Regions from separate parts of the Sporosarcina sp. 6E9 genome, predicted to be linked through region 2. Evidence: riboswitches for the same ligand, from Rfam matches in the RefSeq annotation. Region 2 holds a riboswitch; each other region holds the start of a gene.
What was found. Region 2 has a riboswitch for thiamine pyrophosphate ahead of thiT (energy-coupled thiamine transporter ThiT). Riboswitches for the same ligand answer to the same signal wherever they lie in the genome.
Positions count from the first base shown of each region.

Region 1 (3,280 bases), on a different contig from region 2:
GCAAGCAGGCGGATTTCGATATTATCTGTTCCGTCTACAATAAAATCATGCCCCTTGATTAAATCCAGCACATTATCGGGAGTGACATCGACGACAATTCCCGTTACATCGACATCACTATTAATGGCGGTCAATCGTTTTTCCGCCGCCACAGCTTTCGGCAATTGATCGATGACGTCTTGTTCGGTGTACAGTTGTTGGCGGTGTAAGTTGGTCCAGTCAATAATGTCGCGGTCGACGATTGTGATTCGTCCGATACCGGCGCGGACGAGCATTTCGCCGGCAGAAGAACCAAGTGCACCAGCCCCAAGGATGAATACACTTGCGTTGCGAATTAACGCCTGACCTTCTTCACCGATTGGCGTGAATAATTCTTGACGTGAATAGCGTTCGTTCAATTGGGTAGCAATCCTTCCATCGGGCTACTCGCAACGGCATAATCACGTTCCGGCATCCGCCCAGCTTCATATCCGAGGCGTCCCGCTTCAATTGCGAGTTTCATTGCGATAGCCATTTTCACAGGATCCGCCGCTTCCGAAACGGCTGTATTCAATAACACGGCGTCCGCACCAAGTTCCATCGCATGGGCGGCGTCTTTCGGGGAGCCGATACCGGCATCGATAATAACGGGCACATTCGATTGTTCGATAATGAATGACAAGTTTAGCGGGTTTAAAATTCCGCGACCTGATCCAATCGGGGATGCACCAGGCATGATTGCGTGAACCCCCATTTCGCATAATCGGCGGGCCAGAACGACATCATCTGACGTATATGGCAGTACGATGAATCCTTCCTCGAGAAGCATTTCAGTCGCGCGCAACGTTTCCACAGGATCTGGCAATAAAGAGTGATCACATCCGATAATTTCAACTTTCACCATGTCACAAAGTCCCGAAGCCTGCGCAAGTTTCGCGATGCGCACAGCTTCTTCCGCTGTTTTCGCACCGGCCGTATTTGGCAATAATGTATATTTCGACAAGTCAAGTTGTTCGAGGAAATTTGGTTGCGACGGTTCAAAAATATTCATCCTTCTCACCGCAAACGTTAAGATTTCTGCCTCTGAAACCCGAACCGCTTCTTTCTGCGTTTCAAATGATGGGTATTTACCAGTTCCCAATAATAATCGTGATGAAAATGTTTTATCTGCAATTTTTAGCATGCTCATCCGCCTCCCACAAAGTGAATAATTTCGATTTGATCCCGGTCTTTAATTGGCTTGTCATAAGCTTCTTTAGCGACAATTTCTTTATTTAATTCAACGATGAGAATCCGGTCTGCAAGATCCAGGTTTTCAAGTAACTGTTGAACGTTCCCAACCTCCGACGGTATTTCATGCGAATTGCCATTTAACTCAATTGTTTTCGTCATAATAAACTCCCCCTTTTATTGCATCATAGTAGGTTTTTGCAGCTGTGATTGCGTTGTCGCTGCCGAAAATCGACGACATGACAGCCACGCCAGCTACATCCAAATCATTAATATGGCTCGGTTTAATTCCCCCAATTGCATACACAGGAATTGAGAGTGCGGAAATGATTTTGTTAAGTTCATCTGTTCCGCGTGGTGGCAATTGTGCTTTCGAATTTGTTTCATATACATGACCATACAAAACCCAGTCCGCACCTTCACGCATAGCCGTTTTCGCTTCTTCGTATGAATGAACCGATCTTCCAAATGAGAGCGCAGGGAAGTGGTCCTTTAAAAGTGACAACGGCAAACCATGTCCAGGCAGCTGCACTTTATGAATGTTTGCCATCGTTGCCAGGTCCGCACGCCCGTGCACGATTATTTTCATTTGATCAAACCCGGCTAGCTTTAGCTTACGGATTAATTCAAAAACTTCGGCATCAGTTTTGGACTTCTCACGTAAAATAACCGCGTCAATATACGGTTCAATCGCAAGAAGCATCCCCGCTAATTTGTGAATGGCCAGTCGATCATCTGTTACGGCAATCAGTTTCACATCGTTCCTCCTTTAAACACAAAAAGACCACTCTCCCGGTAGGAAAGTGGTCGGATGTAAGCAAATTTATGCACACACAAGAAGACACGCCACATCCCTACGCAGGTACAAACCCGATCAGGTAATAAGGGTATCGGAGTAAACACTCGTCTCTCAGTCCTTTAAAAGGATTCCCCTAATGGTCAAATTAGTATGAAGTTTTCAACATCTCTGTTCCTAAATAGCATAGCAAAGATTTGGTGACAGTGCAAAAAAAGATTTGAAAATTAGGTACCTGTGCAAGGCACTATTCAGAAAATACACTACAATTGCATGAAGTGGAAAGAGGGTACCTGCTGTATAAAGACTTGTTGAATTCCTTTTGGGTTTTTATTCGGGGTTTTGAATAGTCATTATTGTGTCTTGCACAGGTACCTTCAATTGGATTGTTTTTTTGTCAAATCTTTTACGGTTTCGCCTTTAATTAGATCTGGTTGATAATAGTATTCGTTCAGCAGGTCGTGCCTTCCTTGTAATTTTTTAATAATCCAATCCGCTGCATCGCGCCCCATTTGTTCTTGTGGGTGAGTTAAAGTGGTTAATTTGATATCAGCGTTTTGGGCAATATAAGAATTGTCTTGACCAATAATTGATAGATCTTCTGGAATAGAAATACCTAGTTGTTTGCACTGATTTGCAACGACAAGGCCGACCTCATCGTTATAGCAGGCAATGGCAGTTAACACTTCTCTATTTTCATTTAGAAACGATCTCAAGTTAGTAGACAAATCTGGCTTCGACTCTGTGTCGTATGAAAAAACGAGATCTGGATGAAAGGGTAATTTAGCCTCACCGAGCGCTTTTATATATCCTTTCATTCGGAACTTTCCTTGTAAATCATCCATTTTTGAGATAAGCCCAATTTCTGTGTGCCCATTTGATATCAATTCTTTGGTTGCCAGATAGCTTGACTGCACATCATCGAGAGAAAGATAAGGCACGTCTAGTTCTTCGTAATAAGCATTGATCATGATGAACGGAATATCATGCTCCTTGAATGATAGATAATAGGCAATGTTTGGATTGTATAAGTTGCTTTTTGTAGGTTCGACAATCAAACCATCCACACCATATGACAACATCATTTCCAAGGCTTTTTTCTCCTGTTCAACATCATTATTCGTACTAGCCAATAGTAAGGAATAATTATCTTCCTTCAATCTACTCTCTATTCCACGAATAATGGATGGAAAAATATAATCAGAAATATATGTTGTGATTACACCAATTGTCTTGTTGTTAGAATTTCTAACATTTATGGATTGGTATTGGTTA
Region 1 covers NZ_JAGEMN010000001.1:2,053,812-2,057,091, reverse strand. Annotated here, with positions in the region: gene J4G36_RS10430 (ThiF family adenylyltransferase) at 1-398, opposite strand, end outside; gene J4G36_RS10425 (thiazole synthase) at 395-1,162, opposite strand; gene thiS (sulfur carrier protein ThiS) at 1,165-1,371, opposite strand; gene J4G36_RS10415 (thiamine phosphate synthase) at 1,355-1,966, opposite strand; TPP riboswitch at 2,044-2,153, opposite strand; gene J4G36_RS10410 (GntR family transcriptional regulator) at 2,383-3,280, opposite strand, start outside.
Region 1: linked by a shared signal. The riboswitch ahead of J4G36_RS10415 (thiamine phosphate synthase) and the one ahead of thiT (energy-coupled thiamine transporter ThiT) in region 2 are both predicted to bind thiamine pyrophosphate.

Region 2 (3,280 bases):
ACGGCTAGTCTAAATCCGGCCAAATGATTTAAGGTAGCTGCGAAGAAGTCTTCTTTCTCTTCCCATGCAGCTTCCAATGCTTCGAAAGAACGCTTACGAACGTCTGCATCGGAGTTAGCGCTTAAGTTAGCTGCCTGGCCAACGGATAATTCTTTTTCTTCTCCGTCTACTTCAATTGTAATTTTAATATCGCCAACGAGTTGATCATACAATTTTCCCCATCCGTGATACCCGTCAACACTTAGTGCTGTTACTAAACTTTCTTCCTCTTCCGAAAGTTTTAACGATACCTCTTCGCGCCACTCTGTTAGTACAAATGCAAATTCTTTTAGTTCAACTGACTCCATAAGGCTATTCCAAACTGCATCGTCCGATTTTGAAAGTGTTTGTTGAATTTTCAACATTGCAGTCGAGAATCGTGCACCAAGCGTACTCGTTTCACCCTGCAATAAAAGCGCTTTTTTGTCTGTTGTATCTGCCGCAATGAAACATCCAATTACTGCGCCTGCTTGCGATAAGTTCAACGCGACGGTTTTAATCGATTCAATTAGGTTAACAATATTCTGTGCAGCTCCTACTGATTCGGGAACGTTAAATTTAACCGCTTCTTTTTCTAATGAATTAAGTAACTCGTCGACACCATTTAGATGTGTTCTTAATTCTTCAGATTCGCTTCCACCTTTAAAAAATACATCTAAATCCCATACTTCAGAATACTTCACATCATTCATTTTTGTTCCTCCCTAGGCATTTCCAATTTTCTAAATATACCTCTCTATTATACCATGTAATTTCGAGAATCGAAAAGAATCCTTTTTGTGACAGAAGTTTCATAATTACATTCGCACGGGCATGCTTTCAACTGTATACTGATTTATTAGGAGGATTTTAACATGTTGCGAATAATCACCATGGCGTTATCACTGCTTTTCACGATTACTGTCTATGTTATTTCAATTTCTATTCCTTTTAATAATTTAACAGCAGCAGAAATCATGAATCGATTACCCATTCTATTTACACCCGCTAGCTATGTACTAGCTATTTGGGTATTCATCTATATATTGCTCGGCGGTTGGATTTATAACTTTTGGCGTACCCAAGTCAATTATAATAAAGCAATCTTGAACATTAGAGCCATTTTATTCATTTTCATCACATTATTAAATAGTATTATGATTTATTCTTGGCATTATGAATTTTTCAATTTAGAATTTATCGTTATCCTATCAATGCTTCTGCTGACTGCTGCTCTTTATTTTACGTACCCAAAAAGAGAGAATCATTTTTGGGATAGAGTTCCGATTTCATTGTTATTTGGCTGCAGCGTCATCTCTTTAATCGAACTCATAAATTATCTGCTCACCTTTCATGAATGGAGCGGATGGGGGCTAAGTAATTCACTGTGGGCTGTCATCTATTTGACAGTTTCAACCGCAATTGCGCTTCACTTTTTGTATCATTATCGTGATATTGCCTTTAACGCGGTATTCATATGGGTTTTTATCGGCATTGCAGTGAAAAACGGTTTTGATGAGCTCTTTGTTTCTACAGCTGCCCTTTTCCTTACGGCCGTTATTGGAGCTAGCTTTTATTTATTAAAACCATCAGAAAAATAACCTTTCCGCCCACTTTGGGAGGAAAGGTTATTTTTTATGTGCGTTTTAATAATCTTGGAGCCGTCGTGAATAATAGCACTGCTACAATCGCACAAATGATGATGGAAGGAATCATATAGCTTCCGTTATAAAGAAGTGAATATAGCCATGCAGGTTGACCTTCGGGTGCATACGATCCGAAAAAGACAATTCCGCCAATAAAATGGATTAGATAGCGAAGAAGCCCGCCAATGATTGTTCCCGTAATAATAGCGGCGGTCATACCGCCCTTGTTCTTTTTCGCGATGTTTCTCATTAACCAAATTCCTGTTATTGCGGCTACTCCGACTAGCGTGTAAGCTAATGTATAATCAAGAAGCGCTTGTGCCCAATGAAACACTTTACCGCCTGTTATTAATTGCAACAATCCGCTTATAAATCCAGTTAACATACCGCCAACTAGGCCCCATCTAAATGCCATTACAATGATTGGCAACATTGATAGTGTGACAGATCCACCTTGCGGCATTTGAAAGACCGTTAACTGATCAAGTACGAATGAAAGCGCGCCTAAAATTGCGATTTCCAATAATAATTGTAATCTACCTCTGTTCAATATAATCTTCTCCCAACTAGTTGTCGCAGGGATGCCGGATTGAAATAAAAAAAGACATCCCGGATAGAACGGGACGTCTCTATTAAGAAAGAAGCGAAACGCACGTCTTTCAATAAGGTCTGTTTCCATCCACATCCCTACGCAAGAATAATCTTACAGGTTCGAAGGGTCAAAACGAGTTGTCTTATCTCAGCCGAAACGGCTCCCCTTGTGGTTTAGCTTATTAAGTTTTCCTAATCTATTGTATAATAGATGGTGTTTTATAGCAAGCTGACCTTATACGTTCAAGGAGGATAGCGATGACAAATCAAAAACTAGTAAGTTCTTTATGCTATTTTAGTGTATTCTTCTTTCCTTTATTGCTGCCGTTTGTCATCTATTTGGTTACGGATGAACAAGAAGTAAAAAATCATGCCAGACGGGCTTTCATATCTCATCTGATTCCTGTTATTCTTTTAATTGCTGGGATAATTATCTTTTCACTTTCTATGTTTTCCTTCGAAAATAGAGTAACTAGTATTCTGAGCGGCGGTTTTGACTTTTGGAGTTTTGCACCATTTATATTCACACTCATCTATTCTGCACTATTTTTAATCGTCATCGTATGGAATGTATATCACGGTGTGAAACTGTTGAAATAGTAGTCGTTTTCCTATTTCTTCTGCATACATTATTAATGTGTGCAGGCTTTTTTATATTGTTTTTTATGCTATAGTGTAGGATGTAAATAAACGCAGGCAAGAAAGGATTGTACAATACATGATTGCTAAAACAGAACAAGATTTTTCAGGCTTAAGAAAGATCGGGAAAATAGTTGCTGAAATTAGAGATACGATGAAGGAAGCGACTGTCCCTGGTATGACAACGAAAGAATTAGACGAAATCGGAGGACGCCTTTTCAAAGAGAAAGGTGCTGTTTCTGCTCCAATCGCTGAATATGATTTTCCGGGATACACTTGCATCAGTGTCGATAATGAAGTGGCGCACGGCATTCCTGGGTCACGGGTTATTAAAGATGGAGATATTGTAAACATAGACGTTTCAGGATCTGCGGGTGGATATTTTG
Region 2 covers NZ_JAGEMN010000006.1:112,280-115,559, reverse strand. Annotated here, with positions in the region: gene J4G36_RS16910 (M3 family oligoendopeptidase) at 1-731, opposite strand, end outside; gene J4G36_RS16905 (tryptophan-rich sensory protein) at 894-1,619, shown strand; gene thiT (energy-coupled thiamine transporter ThiT) at 1,654-2,217, opposite strand; TPP riboswitch at 2,332-2,433, opposite strand; gene J4G36_RS16895 (magnetosome magnetite crystal formation protein family) at 2,514-2,855, shown strand; gene map (type I methionyl aminopeptidase) at 2,974-3,280, shown strand, end outside.

Region 3 (3,280 bases), on a different contig from region 2:
AAAAATTAAGAGACAGTTTTTTGGATGTCCATTTAAAATATAAGGGTGGCGAGTCTTCGATAGAAGCAATGACGCGTGCCTATAAAGTATTAAAGGAAATAAGTGGCGATAGACCTACAGTCATTGTGACGCATGGCAATCTGATGACACTATTGTTGAGGTGTTTTGACAAGCGTTTCGGATTCGAGGAGTGGAAAGCGCTCACGAACCCGGATGTTTTTCGTATTTCTGAAACAGGTGGACATGTTTCGGTTAAGCGTGTTTGGGAGGGCTAATTTTTTAGCGCTCCCATTTTTATGCTAACTATTCTAATGTCCCGAGTTGTTTTCCGACGTGTGTGTGTTGTAATCGTGCAGCAAGAAGTAGCCCCAATGCTGCTCCGCTAAAACTGGAAATCAGAAACGGTGGGACAAAGAAAAAGGGGGTGACCGTCGTGCCCATCAGTATTTTAGCGTAGGGAACTGCAAACAATGGCGCGATGAAACCTGTTCCGATCACTTCGCCAAGCGCAGCAAACGCAGTCTTTCCAAATCGTTTGTACATCACACCCGCCAAGTAAGCGCCAAGCATGCCGCCTGGAAATGCAAGAAGTGAACCAGTTCCGGTTAATAAGCGAACAAGCCCCGTTACAAAGGCAATCGTAAGTGCTGGAATTGGTCCGAGCATAATCGCTGCCACTACATTGACTGCATGTTGAATTGGGTATGCGCGTGCGATACCTGCGGGGAATGAAACAAATGCAGATCCAGCGACAGCGATTGCGACAAACATCGTCATAATCGCAAGTTTTCGTGTATTCATTTTTCAATATCCTCCTTCGAATAAAGTCCGTTCAGAAAATGGGCAACAAAATCACCTGGTCCATCGGCCAGTTCTGCGGCTTTTTCACCAGCACGTTTATAAAAATTCAATGCGGTAGCGACGGCTTCTAGCTGATTTTCATGGCCAACTGCTAAAAAAGCACCGACGATACTACTTAATAAGCATCCAACGCCAGTGACACGCGTCATAAGCGGATGCCCGCCTGTTATTTTGATGATTTCATGGCCATCTGTCACGATATCGACTCTTCCGGAGACGGCTACGAGGCAATTGTGTGCACGCGCCATCTCTTTCGCAATTTCTTCGATATCGGCATCGCCTTCACCCGCATCGACCCCCTTAACCTGCCAATCAACCCCCGCAATCGTTGCGAGTTCACCGGCATTACATCGAATCAGGGTGACATCTACCTCTTTCAATATTCGCTGGACGCTTCCTTTGCGGAAAGAAGTAGCGCCAGCGCCAACCGGATCGAGAACAACAGGTGATCCATTTTTTACAGCGCTATTTCCAGCCAGAATGATGGCTTCCACAGTATCTCGTTTTAATGTTCCGATATTTAAAATGGTCGCTGACGACACCGCTGCGATATCGGCGGCTTCTTCGATTGCATCCGCCATGACTGGCGATGCGCCGAGTGCAAGTAAGCCGTTTGCTTGGAAATTTGCGACGACGATATTTGTGATGCAGTGAATAAGCGGTTGCTCTGTTCGTAGTTTTTTTAAGAGATTCTCGGTTTGATTCATTGATAAATTCCCGCCTTCAGTCATTTTTTTGAATTGAAAAAGCCGCTTCCTGAAAGTGGGGAAGCGGCTGCGGTTTTGAATTAGCATCATAAAAATACGCAGTCCCACTTCCCTCCGCTGGTATGAACCAGATCAGGTCATAAGAGTCCGCATATCCATATGCATCTCAGTCCTTGTAAAGGACACCCCTAGTGGCAAAATCATTCAGTTTGTTTTCCTCATCACTATAACATAGATTGATTAAAAGTAAAAAAGGGTTTATGAATTTAGAAGTCGAATACCAAAAGGATATGTTTCATATTGAATAGGGGAGATTTGTTGAAGGGGTACATGCCTGAATTTATCATAGCGTTACTTATTTATATCATACTCGAATTAGTTAATTCGCAAGTGTATAACAATGTCATGTCATTGAGTGTGGTATTCTCTTTCTTAGTATTTTTTGTTATTCTTTCTAAACATCGTAAAACGAATAAAAAACCGATTTCAGTTAAGCGAAAGATTACGGGACATACTATACTTTTTTCAATAGTTTTGGTGTGCATTTATTTTTCATTACCAGCGTTAACTTTTAATCAAGCAAAAGAAATAGTACTTAACAATTATGATATTACGATTAAAGAATCGTATAACGTTCCACTGGAAAGTGAATGGAATCCATTTGCAGCCAAGTGGGCTTATTGGTTTGAAGGCTATAATTCAAAGCAAGAAAAAATTTCATTAATGGTTAGTCCGGATACCGGTAAAGTATTTTTAATGGATTGATAAGTAGTTGTCATGCACGTCAACGCGATGTCCATTTCGAATTTCCATTCAAGTATGTTATACTTACATCAAAGCTGAATAGTTTGATAACCACTAGGGGTGCCTTTTTATAGGCTGAGACGTGCGCATTTGCACGGACCCTTGAACCTGATTCGGATTATGCCGACGTAGGAAAGTGGGCATCCACGCCTTTTATTTTGATGGTTGCTGCTTCCTGACGTTTCAGGTGTGGCTTTTAACATAATGAAGGGCGTGTTTCTATATGGTGAACGTAGCAATGACAATAGCAGGTTCAGATAGTGGTGGAGGCGCTGGAATTCAAGCGGACCTCAAGACATTTCAAGAACTTGGCGTGTTTGGAACATCTGCAATAACAGCGGTTACAGCGCAAAATACGCACGGCGTGACGGCCATTCAAGCAATGGAACCAACGATTATTTCCGAGCAAATAAAAGTAATTACAGAAGATTTTAATGTGAAAGCGATCAAAACGGGCATGTTGTTTTCGGCTGAGATTATTCATGCAGTTGCAGATTCGATACGGGGTAGCGGAATACCGCTCGTTGTCGATCCGGTCATGATTGCTAAAGGGGGGGCCTCCTTACTGCACGATGAAGCGGTCGAGGCACTGAAGTCTGTTCTCTTGCCGTTAGCGACTGTCGTCACACCGAATATCCCGGAAGCTGAAGTATTGACGGGCTTAACCATCAAAACGGCTACAGACATAGAAGAGGCGGCCAAGCATATACTAGCCTTAGGCACGAAGGCTGTCGTGATCAAGGGCGGCCATCGACAGGATGTAGCCTATGCTGAAGATGTGTTTATGTCAAAAGCAGGCACAAGGTTTTCGGTTCGCTCATCTTGGATAAACACGAAAGACACACATGGAACGGGATGTACCTACGCAGCCGCGTTGTCGGCGTTTCTAGCGAATGGGGAAAAACTAG
Region 3 covers NZ_JAGEMN010000008.1:40,646-43,925, forward strand. Annotated here, with positions in the region: gene J4G36_RS17620 (histidine phosphatase family protein) at 1-275, shown strand, start outside; gene thiW (energy coupling factor transporter S component ThiW) at 304-801, opposite strand; gene thiM (hydroxyethylthiazole kinase) at 798-1,592, opposite strand; TPP riboswitch at 1,661-1,768, opposite strand; gene J4G36_RS17635 (hypothetical protein) at 1,899-2,333, shown strand; TPP riboswitch at 2,419-2,524, shown strand; gene thiD (bifunctional hydroxymethylpyrimidine kinase/phosphomethylpyrimidine kinase) at 2,596-3,280, shown strand, end outside.
Region 3: linked by a shared signal. The riboswitch ahead of thiM (hydroxyethylthiazole kinase) and the one ahead of thiT (energy-coupled thiamine transporter ThiT) in region 2 are both predicted to bind thiamine pyrophosphate.